DNA from 3 places in the Rhodomicrobium sp. genome. Region 3 is predicted to be linked to each of the others. Evidence: riboswitches for the same ligand, from Rfam matches in the RefSeq annotation. Region 3 holds a riboswitch; each other region holds the start of a gene.
The links. A riboswitch is a leader RNA that binds a small molecule or an ion and turns the genes downstream of it on or off. The one in region 3 is predicted to bind cobalamin.
Positions count from the first base shown of each region.

Region 1: linked by a shared signal. The riboswitch ahead of QM659_RS07285 (TonB-dependent receptor plug domain-containing protein) and the one ahead of QM659_RS03490 (cysteine-rich small domain-containing protein) in region 3 are both predicted to bind cobalamin.
Region 2: linked by a shared signal. The riboswitch ahead of metE (5-methyltetrahydropteroyltriglutamate--homocysteine S-methyltransferase) and the one ahead of QM659_RS03490 (cysteine-rich small domain-containing protein) in region 3 are both predicted to bind cobalamin.

Region 1 covers NZ_JASGFR010000013.1:56,627-60,752, reverse strand. The annotation lists gene QM659_RS07285 (TonB-dependent receptor plug domain-containing protein) at 1-1,981, opposite strand, end outside; cobalamin riboswitch at 2,085-2,275, opposite strand; gene QM659_RS07280 (hypothetical protein) at 2,552-2,875, shown strand; gene QM659_RS07275 (hypothetical protein) at 3,295-4,126, shown strand, end outside.
Region 2 covers NZ_JASGFR010000056.1:169-4,294, reverse strand. The annotation lists gene prpC (2-methylcitrate synthase) at 1-1,185, shown strand, start outside; gene prpB (methylisocitrate lyase) at 1,195-2,103, shown strand; cobalamin riboswitch at 2,165-2,359, shown strand; partial or broken gene metE (5-methyltetrahydropteroyltriglutamate--homocysteine S-methyltransferase) at 2,458-4,126, shown strand, end outside.
Region 3 covers NZ_JASGFR010000005.1:72,592-76,717, forward strand. The annotation lists gene QM659_RS03475 (alpha/beta fold hydrolase) at 1-14, shown strand, start outside; gene def (peptide deformylase) at 70-600, opposite strand; gene QM659_RS03485 (cobyric acid synthase) at 724-2,313, opposite strand; gene QM659_RS03490 (cysteine-rich small domain-containing protein) at 2,310-2,654, opposite strand; cobalamin riboswitch at 2,785-2,982, opposite strand; gene gluQRS (tRNA glutamyl-Q(34) synthetase GluQRS) at 3,076-3,948, shown strand; cobalamin riboswitch at 3,998-4,126, shown strand, end outside.

The DNA.
Region 1 (4,126 bases), on a different contig from region 3:
GCGTGTTGTAGCCGCGCACCGTTTCGTACTTCTCGTCGAGCAGATTTTCGCCCCGGACGTAAGCGGTGAAACCGGGGCGAATGTCGTAGCTGAACTTCGCGTTCAAAAGCACATAGTCTTCCAGTTGGTAATTGCTCGAGTCGATCGTATCGAGAGCGAAACGCGTGGTGACGTTCGCCTTCACCGTGTCGAACAGCAGCGCGTCGGCGCCGAGCGTGATGCTGCTGCGCGGGATGCGGACGAGACGCGAGCCATCCTCCGCCCTTGCATCGACATAGGTGTAGCCCGCCGACAGCGTGAGCCACGGGCTCACAACTGCAGCGCCGGAAAACTCCACGCCCTCGCGATGTGTCGTGCCGGGGATCTGCTGGTAGACCCACTTCCAGTTGGCGTCATAACCACCGCCAATTTCGTTCGTGGTGTCGACCTGGAAATACGTACCGCTTAAACGAAAGCGCTTGTTGTCGAACCACTGATCGAAACCTACGTCCCAGCTTTCGCTTTCCTCGGGCTTAAGCTCGGTGTTCCCGGAAACCCACTCGTTGTTTGCGTAGAGTTCATAAAGGCTCGGCGCACGGAAGCCGGTGCCGGTGCTCGCGCGCAGTTTTGTCTGAGTCGGTTCATAGAAGTACGCCGCAGTGAATCGGTAGGTCTGGAAGTCACCGAAGGTGCTGTGTTCATCGTTGCGGCCGCCGCCGGTAATCGTCAGCCCTTTCAGCGGCTCCACCGAAAGCTGAGCAAATACACCCGTCAGGTCAATTCCGTGCTGGGAGTAAGCGCCGGTCTCAGCGGTTTCTTCCATGTAGTCGGCGCCCGCAGTCACGGTCGCCCATTTCGTTATTTTCGCCGTGCCGAGATAGTCGACCTTCCAGCGATCGCCCGTGTAGGAGTCGTTGACGGCTGAACCAGCGGACCACCCCCACTGATCGCGATCAAACTTCATGCCTTGAATCGAAACCGTGTTGACGAAGGCGCCATCGAAAAGTTTAACTTCCGTGCCCACGCGCCCGGCCTGCTGGCTGGTTACACCCCGCGTGCCGGGCCAACCGTCTGTCGCCAAATCCCAATTATCGTAGGTGCTATCGTAGCTGTGCCTCTCCTCCAGAGCGCGCGCGGCGAAAAAGACTTTCACATCGCTGGAAAGCTTGTACTCGCCGGTGCCGCTGAAGGTCAGGTTTCGGTAGCCATCGTCTTCATTTCCAATCGCCAGAGCGGAATAGCCGTCGCTTCTTACGCTCTGCACGGTGAAACGCGCATAACCGCGATCCGTACCGTAGGCCGCACTCGCCGTGCCGCGCTGGGTGTTGTAGGAACCTGTTTCGCCGGAAGCCGTCATCGAAGCGCCGAGAACGGGGCGCGCTGTGTCGATCGTTATGACGCCGCCGACCGCCTGACCGCCGTAAAGCAAGCTCTGCGACCCCTTCAGCACCTCGATGCGCTCGACATCGGTCGCGAGGATAGTTTCAAGCGCCGTCGTGACCTGCGTTCCGGTTGGATCGGCGATGTCCAATCCATCCACCTGGACCTTCACATATTTGGAAGCCGCGCCCCAAATGAAATATGACGTCGTGCTGGCCGGCCCCGTCTGCGCCACGGAAACGCCCGGCACCTGCGCGAGGTAATCCTGCACATAGGTGCGCGACTGCGCCTCGATCTCGTCGCGCGTGATGACCGTCACCGCGGAGCCGACCTTGGTGATGTCGGTTGCGACGCGGTTCGCGGAATAGATCACGTCTTTCGACGGCTCGCCGGGAATGGCATCCGGCGCGGGTTCGGCGGCACCGTGCGCAACGGCCGGCGCCTCCTTCTTTTTCTTCGGAGCGGAGGCTTTCTTCTTCTGCTTTTCGGCCCCGTCTTTTTTCACGACGACGGGCGGCAGGGTATCGGAACGGGCGGCGGTTTGCGCCTGCGCATTCGCGGCAAATGCGACAAGGCTGACGAAAGCGACACAGGAGCGGGCGCGCGGGTATAGAGCCGGCATATTGGGCCTCGTGGAACGTGACACGTCACCACGAACCAAAGTCAGGAACGCCGCGTTGAGCGGATTCCAAGCCCCCATCAGGACACCCCGCCCGACGTGTTCGCGCGTGACCACGGCTGATGGCAGGTCTCCTGGCTCACGGGTCAAAACTCCACGCCGCCTTCCCGGTTTCCCAGTGGCCTTTGGCGCATCGCTCGCCGCTTACAGTTGCGGGGGCAGCCGCGGATTACGGACGTCGTCCCTCACCGCGTTCCCTATTATCCTCATCGGAGGACCATCGGCTTAAGGCATAGCTTGCATGAAGCTTGCGCCGCAATCACGCAAATGCCGCAATTCGGCATGTTCCGCGCAAGCTGTGGCGCGTCGGCCACAAGCTCTTCAAGCAGCAACAGTTGGGGCGACTAGCCGTAGTGCCAGCGGCGCCCGCTGCCGCTTGCGCGATCCGCATGAAACGCATGATTAACGCTGCCCTGCTATTTTTACGAAAATCGTCTCGTTGCGTGGAGGGAGGCGCTGGGCATGGCAGGCGCTGAGACCGAGAGTACCGTTGCGTCAAAGGGAGTGGGAGGCATGACGTGTGCTGATATCACGCGTTTTGTAATTATCATCAGCCTCGGCGTGCTGGCTTTCATCACATTTCTGGTCGCGGGCACGCTTATCGGGCTGATGTGGCTCGACAGCTGGTCCTGCGGGCAATGCAAACAATATCCGGCGGGAATTTACATTCTCGGGGTTCTCGGGCTTCTGATCCTCGGCTCGATGGGGCAGGAGGCGGGCGAAGCGCCGGAGACATGGCGCAACTGGGTCGCCGCTCATATCCAGACGCTGATCATCCTCGCGCTGATCCTTGTCACCTTCGTGCTCGTCGTGAACTGGTGGTGGTGGTTCGGCTAGACGCGGCTTTGTGCGGCGCCGCTGCGCCTCGCTCGTGGGCCGAAAACTCGGAAGCAAAAGACGCGTTTCGGAAGTGCTCAGGACGATTGACGGCGCTGGCGCAAATTGCGCGCCTGTTAACGAACGCCGGAAGAGCGGGTAGAAAAGAAATTGTTTGACCGTTCGAAAGTAGGCCGACGAATGGCGACATCGGCACGGTAAAGATTCTGCACGAGCGCATGCATCGGATGGATCGCTTCCTCAACAATTCCGATCCGTGAATGCTGCGGCTGATGAAGCCCGCTTCCACCCGCCATCGGAGAGGCAGCTTGAACGGTCTGAGGCCCGCGCTTACCAAAGCACGGGACGCGGTGTAAGCGTCAAAAAGGAAGGTATTAACGATCCCCGGCAAACGCCGGGGATGACCTTCGCATGGGACTATGGTTAAAAAAATAGTTAATTTTATATTTCATTCGTGGGGACCTATGAAAAAACTCGCCCTGTTCCTTTTGGCGGCCATAGCGGCATGGTCGCTGTCGCGCGTCGACACCGACACGCTGCCGCCGTCGCTCCACAGGCTGCTCTTTCCGATCGAGATCGAAGCGGATCGCGTCGGCCCGCAAAACCCGGCGAAAAATTTCCCGCTTCAGACCCAGCGCGGAAAATCGGATTACCTTCTCTATAACGGCACCTACCCAAACGCTCCTATTCTATACCTCCGAATTCCTTATGAGTTCGTCGGGAAAGCCTCGAGACCCGTGCACAAATACGGGACGTTTTTCACGGTCTGGTATCCGGAGATGACAGGCTCGCTCAATCCCGCCAATCGCGAACGGAGAGAATGCTCCGGCTACTGCAATGGAGGGATCCTCCTGCTGATCAGAAATGAAGGCTTATACCTGTTGGGCGCAGCCCATGTAGGCTGGCTTGGACTGCAAGGCGACATGCAGCGCCTCGCGAAGGACCCCGACTTCACCTACACCAAGCTCGAAGGGCACGTCCCCTTCGAGGAGGTCTACGAAGAGCGCTTACCCAACGGCAAGCGGGAACTCTATTACATCCGCAAATCGCCGGAGGGCGCATATCTGCACTTCGCCCATTGCTGGCCCGATGACCCCTCCCCAAGCTGCACAGCTTACATGAACTCGCCGACACATCGGGCAATCGATATCGAGTACTCCTTCAGCATGGACCATTTCGAGGATTGGACCGCCGTTCAGGAGGCAGTCGCACGCACGGTCGACAGCTTCGTCGTCGGCCTTTTCGATCCGC
Region 2 (4,126 bases), on a different contig from region 3:
GACGCAACGAAGGCCGCCGGGCCGAAGCCGAAGAAGTCGGTCGCGCTTTCCGGCATCATCGCGGGCAACACGGCGCTTTGCACCGTGGGCCGCACCGGTAACGACCTCCATTACCGCGGCTACGACATTCTCGACGTGGCCGAGACCTGCGAATTCGAGGAGATCGCGCATCTCCTCATTCACGGGGCGCTGCCGACGCCGACGGAGCTTCACGCTTACAAGACGAAGCTGAAGGCGCTGCGCGGCCTTCCTTCGGCGGTCCGCGTCGCGCTCGAAGCGCTGCCGGCCGCCTCGCATCCCATGGACGTACTCAGATCGGGCGTGTCCGCGCTCGGCTGCGTGCTGCCGGAGCCGGTCGACCACAACCATCCAGCTGCGCGCGATGTGGCCGACCGGCTCCTGGCTTCGCTGGGTTCCATGCTGCTCTACTGGCATCACTTCGCGCATAATGGCCGCCGCATCGAGGTGCACACCGACGACGATTCCATCGGCGGGCACTTCCTGCACCTGCTGCATGGCGAACGCCCGCGCGAAAGCCACGTCCGCGCGATGCACACCTCGCTGATTCTCTACGCCGAGCATGAGTTCAACGCGTCCACCTTCACCGCACGCTCCATCGCGAGCACGGGATCGGATCTGTATTCCGCGGTGACGGGCGCGATCGGCGCGCTGCGCGGGCCGAAGCATGGCGGGGCGAACGAGGCGGCCTTCGAGATCCAGAAGCGTTACAATTCAGCCGAAGAGGCGGAAGCCGATATCCGCCGCCGCGTCGAGGCTAAAGAGGTCGTGATCGGCTTCGGCCATCCCGTCTATACGGTCGCCGACCCGCGCAACAAGGTCATCAAGGAAGTCGCCCGCCGCCTGTCGCACGAGGTCGGCGCAACGAAAATGTTCGAGATCGCCGCGCGCATCGAAAGCGTGATGGCGGAGACGAAGAAGATGTTCCCGAACCTCGACTGGTTCAGCGCCGTGTCCTATCACCAGATGGGCGTTCCGACCGCGATGTTCACGCCGCTTTTTGTCATCGCACGCACGAGCGGCTGGGCGGCGCATATCATCGAGCAGCGGCAGGATAACAAGATCATTCGTCCATCCGCGAATTATGTCGGCCCGGAAAACGTGGCGTTCGTGCCGCTGGAAGATCGCGGGCGCACGCCTGCACCGTCTTCCGCGCGTGCGGCGTAGGGAGCGGACATGCCTTATCTCAACGGTTTCGACCTGCCCGACCAGACGGCGGGCTTCCGCTTCCGCGAGCTGCTGGAGCGTCGGGGCATCCTGAAACTCCCCGGCGCGCATAACGGCATGGCGGCGCTTCAGGCAAAGGCGGCTGGCTTCGACGCGCTGTATCTCTCAGGCGCGGCGATGACCGCGTCCATGGGGCTGCCCGATCTCGGCATCATCACGGTGGATGAGGTCGCGTTCTTCATCCGCCAGATCGCGCGGGCGAGCGGCCTGCCGCTGCTCGTCGATGGCGACACGGGCTATGGCGAGGCGCTGAACGTCATGCATATGGTTCGCACCTTCGAGGATGCGGGCGCGGGCGCTGTGCATATCGAGGATCAGCTCCTCCCGAAGAAATGCGGGCACCTCAACGACAAGAAGCTGGCGGACGCCCGCGACATGGCCGCGAAGGTGGCCGCCGCAGCAAAGGCGCGCCGCCATCTCGTCATCGTGGCGCGCACCGATGCCGCCGCGAGCGAGGGGATCGACGCGGCGGTGGCGCGTGCCCGGCTTTACGTCGAGGCGGGCGCGGACGCGATCTTCCCCGAGGCGCTGACGAGCGCGGCCATGTTCCAGGAATTCGCGCGGCGTCTGCCCGGCGTGCCGCTGCTCGCGAACATGACCGAGTTCGGCCGCACGCCGCATTTCACGGCAGCACAGTTCGAGGCGTGGGGTTACGCGATGGTCATCTGGCCCGTCTCGTCGCTTCGGGTGGCGAACAAGGCGCAGGCGAAGCTTTACGCCACGCTCGCGCGCGACGGCAGCACGGAGGCGATGCTCCCCGAGATGCAGACTCGCGCCGAGCTTTACGACACCATCGGCCTCGCCCGCTACGAGGCGCTCGACGCCTCCATCGTGCGGACCGTGCTGCCGCAAGCATAGATCGACATCGGCATATAAAGATGTCGTTATATCGATATTGACGACAGTGCCGATCTCGATCACACTCATTTTCCGTCGCGGTCTGCGAGCGCATAGCTCGTGGCCAAGAGGGAAGCCGGTGCAAGTCCGGCGCTGCCCCCGCAACTGTAAGCGGCGAGTTTCGGCCCACCGATGTCACTGAGGCAATCGCTTCGGGAAGACGGGCCGAAGCGACGACCCGCAAGCCAGGAGACCTGCCGCGACGAAATCGAAGTCCTCGGGCGGGGTGTCCCGGTGGAGCGGTTGCGGCCCGCCGACTGGCGGCGTTCGCGCGCGTCCCATCACAGCCTTGCCCCAACGCAATGGGGTTAGAACGTGTCTTCCAGCATAAAAATCGCAACGCTTGGCACGCCGCGCATCGGTCCGCGCCGTGAGCTTAAAACTGCGCTCGAAGCCTACTGGGCGCACAGGATCGGGGAGAAGGAACTTCGCGAGACAGCGGCCCGGCTTCGCGCCGACAATTGGGCGCGACAGAAGGCGGCGGGCGTGACGGTCATTCCGTCGAACGACTTCTCCTTCTACGATCAGGTGCTCGACACGAGCGTGATGGTCGGGGCCATTCCTGAAATCTACGGATGGAAAACCGGCGGCGTCACCCTCGGCACCTATTTCGCCATGGCGCGGGGATCGCAGGGAGCGGACGGCGAAGGCGCCTGCGGTTGCCCGCACACGAACCACGGCGCGCCCGCGCAGGAGATGACGAAGTGGTTCGACACGAATTACCACTACATGGTGCCGGAGTTCACAGCGGGGCAACGCTTCACGCTGGCCTCGCTGAAGGCCGTTGACGAATATCGCGAGGCGCAGCATCTCGGCTATGAAACGCGGCCCGTTCTGCTTGGGCCGGTGACGTTTCTCAAGCTCGGCAAAAGCAAGGATCCCGCGCTCGACCCGCTCACGCTGCTCGACGCCCTGCTCCCCGTCTATCTCGACGTGCTCCGCCGCCTCGCCGCCAACGGCGCGGAATGGGTGCAGATCGATGAGCCGTGCCTCGTGCTCGATCTCGACGCCGCCGAGCGCGACGCGCTGAAGAAGACCTACCGCCGCTTTGCCGATGCGCTGCCGAGCCTCAAGATCATGCTGGCCACCTATTTCGGCGCGCTCGGCGACAATCTCGATACCGCGCTTTCGCTCCCCGTGGCGGGGCTGCATCTCGATCTGTCACGCGCTCCGCGGCAACTCGACGATGTGCTGGCGAAAGCGCCGCCCGGCCTCGTGCTGTCGCTCGGCGTGATCGACGGCCGCAACGTCTGGCGCGCGGACCTGGCCGCGATCCTCGACCGGCTGGAACCCGTGGTTGCAAAGCGCGGCACCGATCACATACAGCTTGCGCCGTCCTGCTCGCTCCTGCATACGCCGGTCGATCTGGAGCTTGAACGCGATCTCGACGCCGACGTGAAAAGCTGGCTTGCCTTCGGCGTGCAGAAGATGGGCGAGCTTTCCGCGCTCGGCCGCGCGCTCTCGGAAGGCCGTGCAACAGTCGCGCCCGCGCTCGAAGCCGCGTCCGCAGCGCTTGCCGCGCGGCGCGCATCGCCCAAGGTGCATGACGCAGCCGTAAGGCAGCGGCTCGCAGCCGTGACGCCGCAGATGGCGCTCCGTCGCGCGCCCTATGCCGAGCGTGCCGCCGTTCAACGCCGCCGCTTCGGCCTGCCTCCGTTCCCGACGACAACCATCGGCTCCTTCCCGCAGACGGCCGAAGTCCGCAAGGCGCGAGCCGCCCACGCCAAGGGCGCTCTGACTGACGCGGAATACGACTCGTTCCTTCGCGAGGAAACCGCGCGCACGATCCGCTGGCAGGAAGTGGCGGGCCTCGACGTGCTCGTGCATGGCGAGTTCGAGCGCAACGACATGGTGCAGTATTTCGGCGAGAAGCTCTCCGGCTTCGCGTTCACGAAGAACGGCTGGGTGCAGTCTTACGGTTCGCGCTGCGTGCGCCCGCCGATCCTCTATGGCGATGTATCGCGCCCCGAGCCGATGACGGTCG
Region 3 (4,126 bases):
GGCACAGCGCGTAAGCTGATCGAAGCATGGCGCTTCGGGCTTGTCAGTATTTGCAAAACCCGGCGGCGCTTACAGAACCTCGGCCTTGGCGCGCTCGCGTTGCATCTTCTGGAACTTGCGGATGATAAGCGTCCGCTTCAGCCGCGACAGGTGATCGATGAACAGCCGTCCTTCCAGGTGGTCGATCTCGTGTTGCACGAGGGTTGCCTCAAGATCGGCGAAATCGCGTTCCTGCTGCTTGCCGTCGGCGTCGATGTAGCTCACGCGCACAAGCGCGGGACGTTCCACCTCCGCGTACATCTGCGGAATGGACAGACAGCCTTCCTCATGAACGCGCGGAGCGTCGCCGTGAGCGAGAATCTCGGGATTGATGAGAATGAGCGGATTCTTGCCCTTCTCGTCGCCCTTCTGCGCGTCCATCACGATAAGGCGGCGCAGCACGCCGACCTGCACCGCTGCCAGCCCGATGCCCGGCGCGGCGTACATGGTTTCAAGCATGTCGTGTGCGAGCGCTCGCAACTCGTCGTCGACCGTTTCGACGGGTTTCGATTTTTCGCGCAGGATCGCGTCCGGGATCGTGACAATGGATCGTATAGCCATGCTCAGCAGATAAGCGAGGCGCGCGGCGCGGTCAACGGCTTCGTTTGCGGCGGAAATCAGGTTTTGTGGGTGCGCTCAAGGCTTCGCGGCTCGCTCGCCGCCTTGTGAAGGCAACGGGCCGCTTCAAACCGCCAGCGCCAGCAGCGCGTCGAGATCGAGGTTCTTTTCGACGTGATCCGCCAGCGCTTCGAGAGCCGCTTCGGTGCGCGCGTCGAAATCCAGGCCGGATGCCGCCGCGCCGATGCTTTGGAGCCAATGCGCGCGAAACTCGTTCGAGCCGAACAGGCCGTGCACGTAGGCGCCCGCGATGAGACCGTTCGCCGATAGCGCGCCCTCGGGCCGGGTGCCTCCGCGCCCGTCGTCGAGCACGAGCCAGGGACGTTCGAGCCCCGCGCCGGTCGTGCGCCCCATATGCATCTCATAGCCGGTCACCCGGCAGCCCGTCGCGCGGTCCGTGGTGTCGATGTCGATCAGCCGCTTGTCGCCGCCGATTTCCGTCTCGATGTCAAGCAGGCCGAGGCCCGGCGTCTCGCCCGCCGGCCCCTCGATGCCTTGCGGATCGCGCACCACGCGGCCTAACATCTGGAAGCCCGCGCAAAGCCCGATCACGCGACCGCCGCGCCGCGCATGCGCGAGAATGTCGATGTCCCAGCCCTCGCGGCGCAGCACGTCGAGATCGGTGCGCGTCGCCTTCGAGCCGGGGAGTATGACAACATCGGTGTCGGCGGGGATCAGGTTGCCCGGCTGAATCCACTTGAGCGAAACGCCGGGTTCCGCCGCCAGCGGATCGAGGTCGTCGAAATTCGCCACGCGAGACAGGCGCGGCACCGCGACCTTGACGCCGCGACCCTCGCCCTCGGCCGGACGCTCCAGAGCGAGCGAGTCTTCTGCGGGAAGCCGCTCCGCACTGTCGAACCAGCGCAGCACGCCGAGGAAGGGCCACCCCGTGGCTTCGGTGATGGTTTTCACGCCCGGCTCGAACAGCGAGAAATCGCCGCGAAACTTGTTGACGATGTAGCCTTTCACCCGCGCGCGGTCGGCCTCGGACAGAAGCAGATGGCTGCCGACGATGGCCGCCATCGTGCCGCCCCGGTCGATGTCCGACAGGATCACCACCGGCAGGCCGCCCGCTTCGGCGAGGTGCATGTTCGTGATGTCTGAATTGCGAAGATAGACTTCCGCGCCGCTGCCCGCGCCCTCCACGATGACGAGATCGGCCTCGGCGCGGAGCCGGTCGAGACTGTCGATCACGGCGGGCATCATCTTCTGGCGCATGTGATGATAGATCCGCGCCGGGCAATTGCCGAGCACGCGCCCGCGCAGCACCACCTGCGAGCCGATATCCGTCTGCGGCTTCAAGAGCACGGGGTTCATGTGGATCGACGGGGCGGCCTTCGCTGCGCGCGCCTGCATCGCCTGCGCACGGCCGATCTCGCCATAGACGATCTCGCCATCCGGGCCGGGCGGCAGGTCGCTGTCAGCCGCCACGGCGGCGTTGTTCGACATGTTCTGCGCCTTGAACGGACGCACCACGAGGCCGCGCCGCGCATACGCCCGGCACAGCCCCGCGACAACCATGCTCTTGCCGACGTCCGACGCCGTGCCCTGGATCATGATCGAGCGGGCGCGGCGCGGCAGCCCCTCGGGCGCGGGCTGATAGGCGATGCGGGCGATGAGTTCGGCGGCCTGTGCGGGGATCGTGTCGGCGGTCATTCGTCTGTTTCGTTTTCTACCGGCGGCGCTTTCAGCCGGAATTCGCGCGTCTGATCGTGCCCGTCCCAGATCTCCGGTTTCTTCAGCCACTTCTGGATGAAGTTCCAGCTTCCGCGATAGCCATTATGCGGCAGGGTGCAATTCGAGCAATCCTTTCGCCGCATTCCGGTCGCGTCGGTATAGACGATGTACGGGCCAGGGCATTCATAGGCGATAAGCGGGCAATAGCAAAACAGGCAATTGAATTTGCCGCGAACGCCTTTGTGACACGGCAGGAACGGGCACGCCTCGTTGGTGAAGCCCTTGAAGCCTTCGTTTGTCGTAGTGTCTTTCGGTTCCATGCCATGGCCTTTCGGGTGTCACAGGAGCGGCTGCGGGCGATGACAGACGAGCCGCCGGCGACGAACCGCGGGCTTGCGCTTGGCATGGCACCGTGCGGCCCTCCGCCGAACGAGAAGCGTATGCGCGCCTTTGACAACGCGCCGCTTCGGCCGGTCTCCTGGCTTGCGGATATCGCCCCGATCGCCTTCCCGAACCGCTACCGGTCCAGTGGCTCCCGATCGGAGCATCCGCCTACAGTTGCGGGGGCAGCCGCGGCATGAGCGAATTCGCCGACCGCGTTCCCGTTTCACCCGATCTTGATCGGGCACCGAAGCTTTCCTTAAAATAGGTCGAAGGCGCGCGCGGGCAAGCCCGACGAACGGCGCGGCTGGGACGCTCCACAGGCTTGCGCAGCGGCGCGGCGTGAAAGAAAAAAACCGCATGACCCATATCGGCCGCTTCGCGCCCTCGCCCACGGGGCCCTTGCATTTCGGCTCGCTCGTCGCCGCCGTCGCAAGCTATTGCGATGCGCGCGCCGTTGGCGGTCGATGGCTCGTGCGCATGGAAGACATCGACCCGCCGCGCGAGATGCCGGGGGCGGCGGCGCGCATCCTTAAGCAGCTTGAGGCCTACGGGTTCGAGTGGGACGGTGACGTGCTGTTTCAGTCGACGCGCCTCGATGCCTACGCGCACGCGCTCGAAGCGCTCAGGCGCGCGGGACACGTCTTCTGGTGCCGCTGCTCGCGGGCCGATCTCGCGCGGATCGGCGGCGCGGTCTATCCCGGCACATGCCACGCCTTCACGGCGCCGCGCGACGATGCCGCCGTGCGCCTCCGCGTTCCCGCTGGCGTCGTGGACTTCGCCGATCGCGTGTTCGGCCCTCAGCGCGAGGATGTCGCTGCGACCGTGGGCGATTTCGTCGTGCAGCGCCGGGACGGGCTGTTCGCCTATCAACTCGCCGTGGTCGTCGACGATGCCTCTCAGGGTGTGACCGATGTCGTGCGCGGCGCCGATCTCCTCGACAACACCGCGCGGCAGATCGTGCTGCAACGGCTGCTTGGCCTGCCAGAGCCGCGATACATTCATCTGCCGCTCGCGCTCAACGCCGATGGCAGCAAGCTCTCGAAGCAGACTTTCGCGAAGGAACTGCCGACTCCCGCCGATAGCCGCTTGCTGTGGCGGGCACTCGCCTTTCTCGGACAGGACGTGCCGCCGGAGATGCCGCCCGTGCCCTGCGCGGAAATCCTCCGCCATGGGGTCCAGCATTGGAGCCCCGCCGCCGTGCCGCGCACAAGCCATATGCGGCTCGCCTGATCGCACGCGACGCGAAGCCCGTCGCATTGCCGCCGCTTTGCCTTTATGATAGGCCGCATCAAGCGCCGGTGCCCGCGCAAGCGGGTGAAACGGGAACGCGGTGAGGGACGCTCGATCCCGATTCCGCGGCTGCCCCCGCAACTGTAAGCGGCGAGCCGTCATCGAAGCCACTGAACGC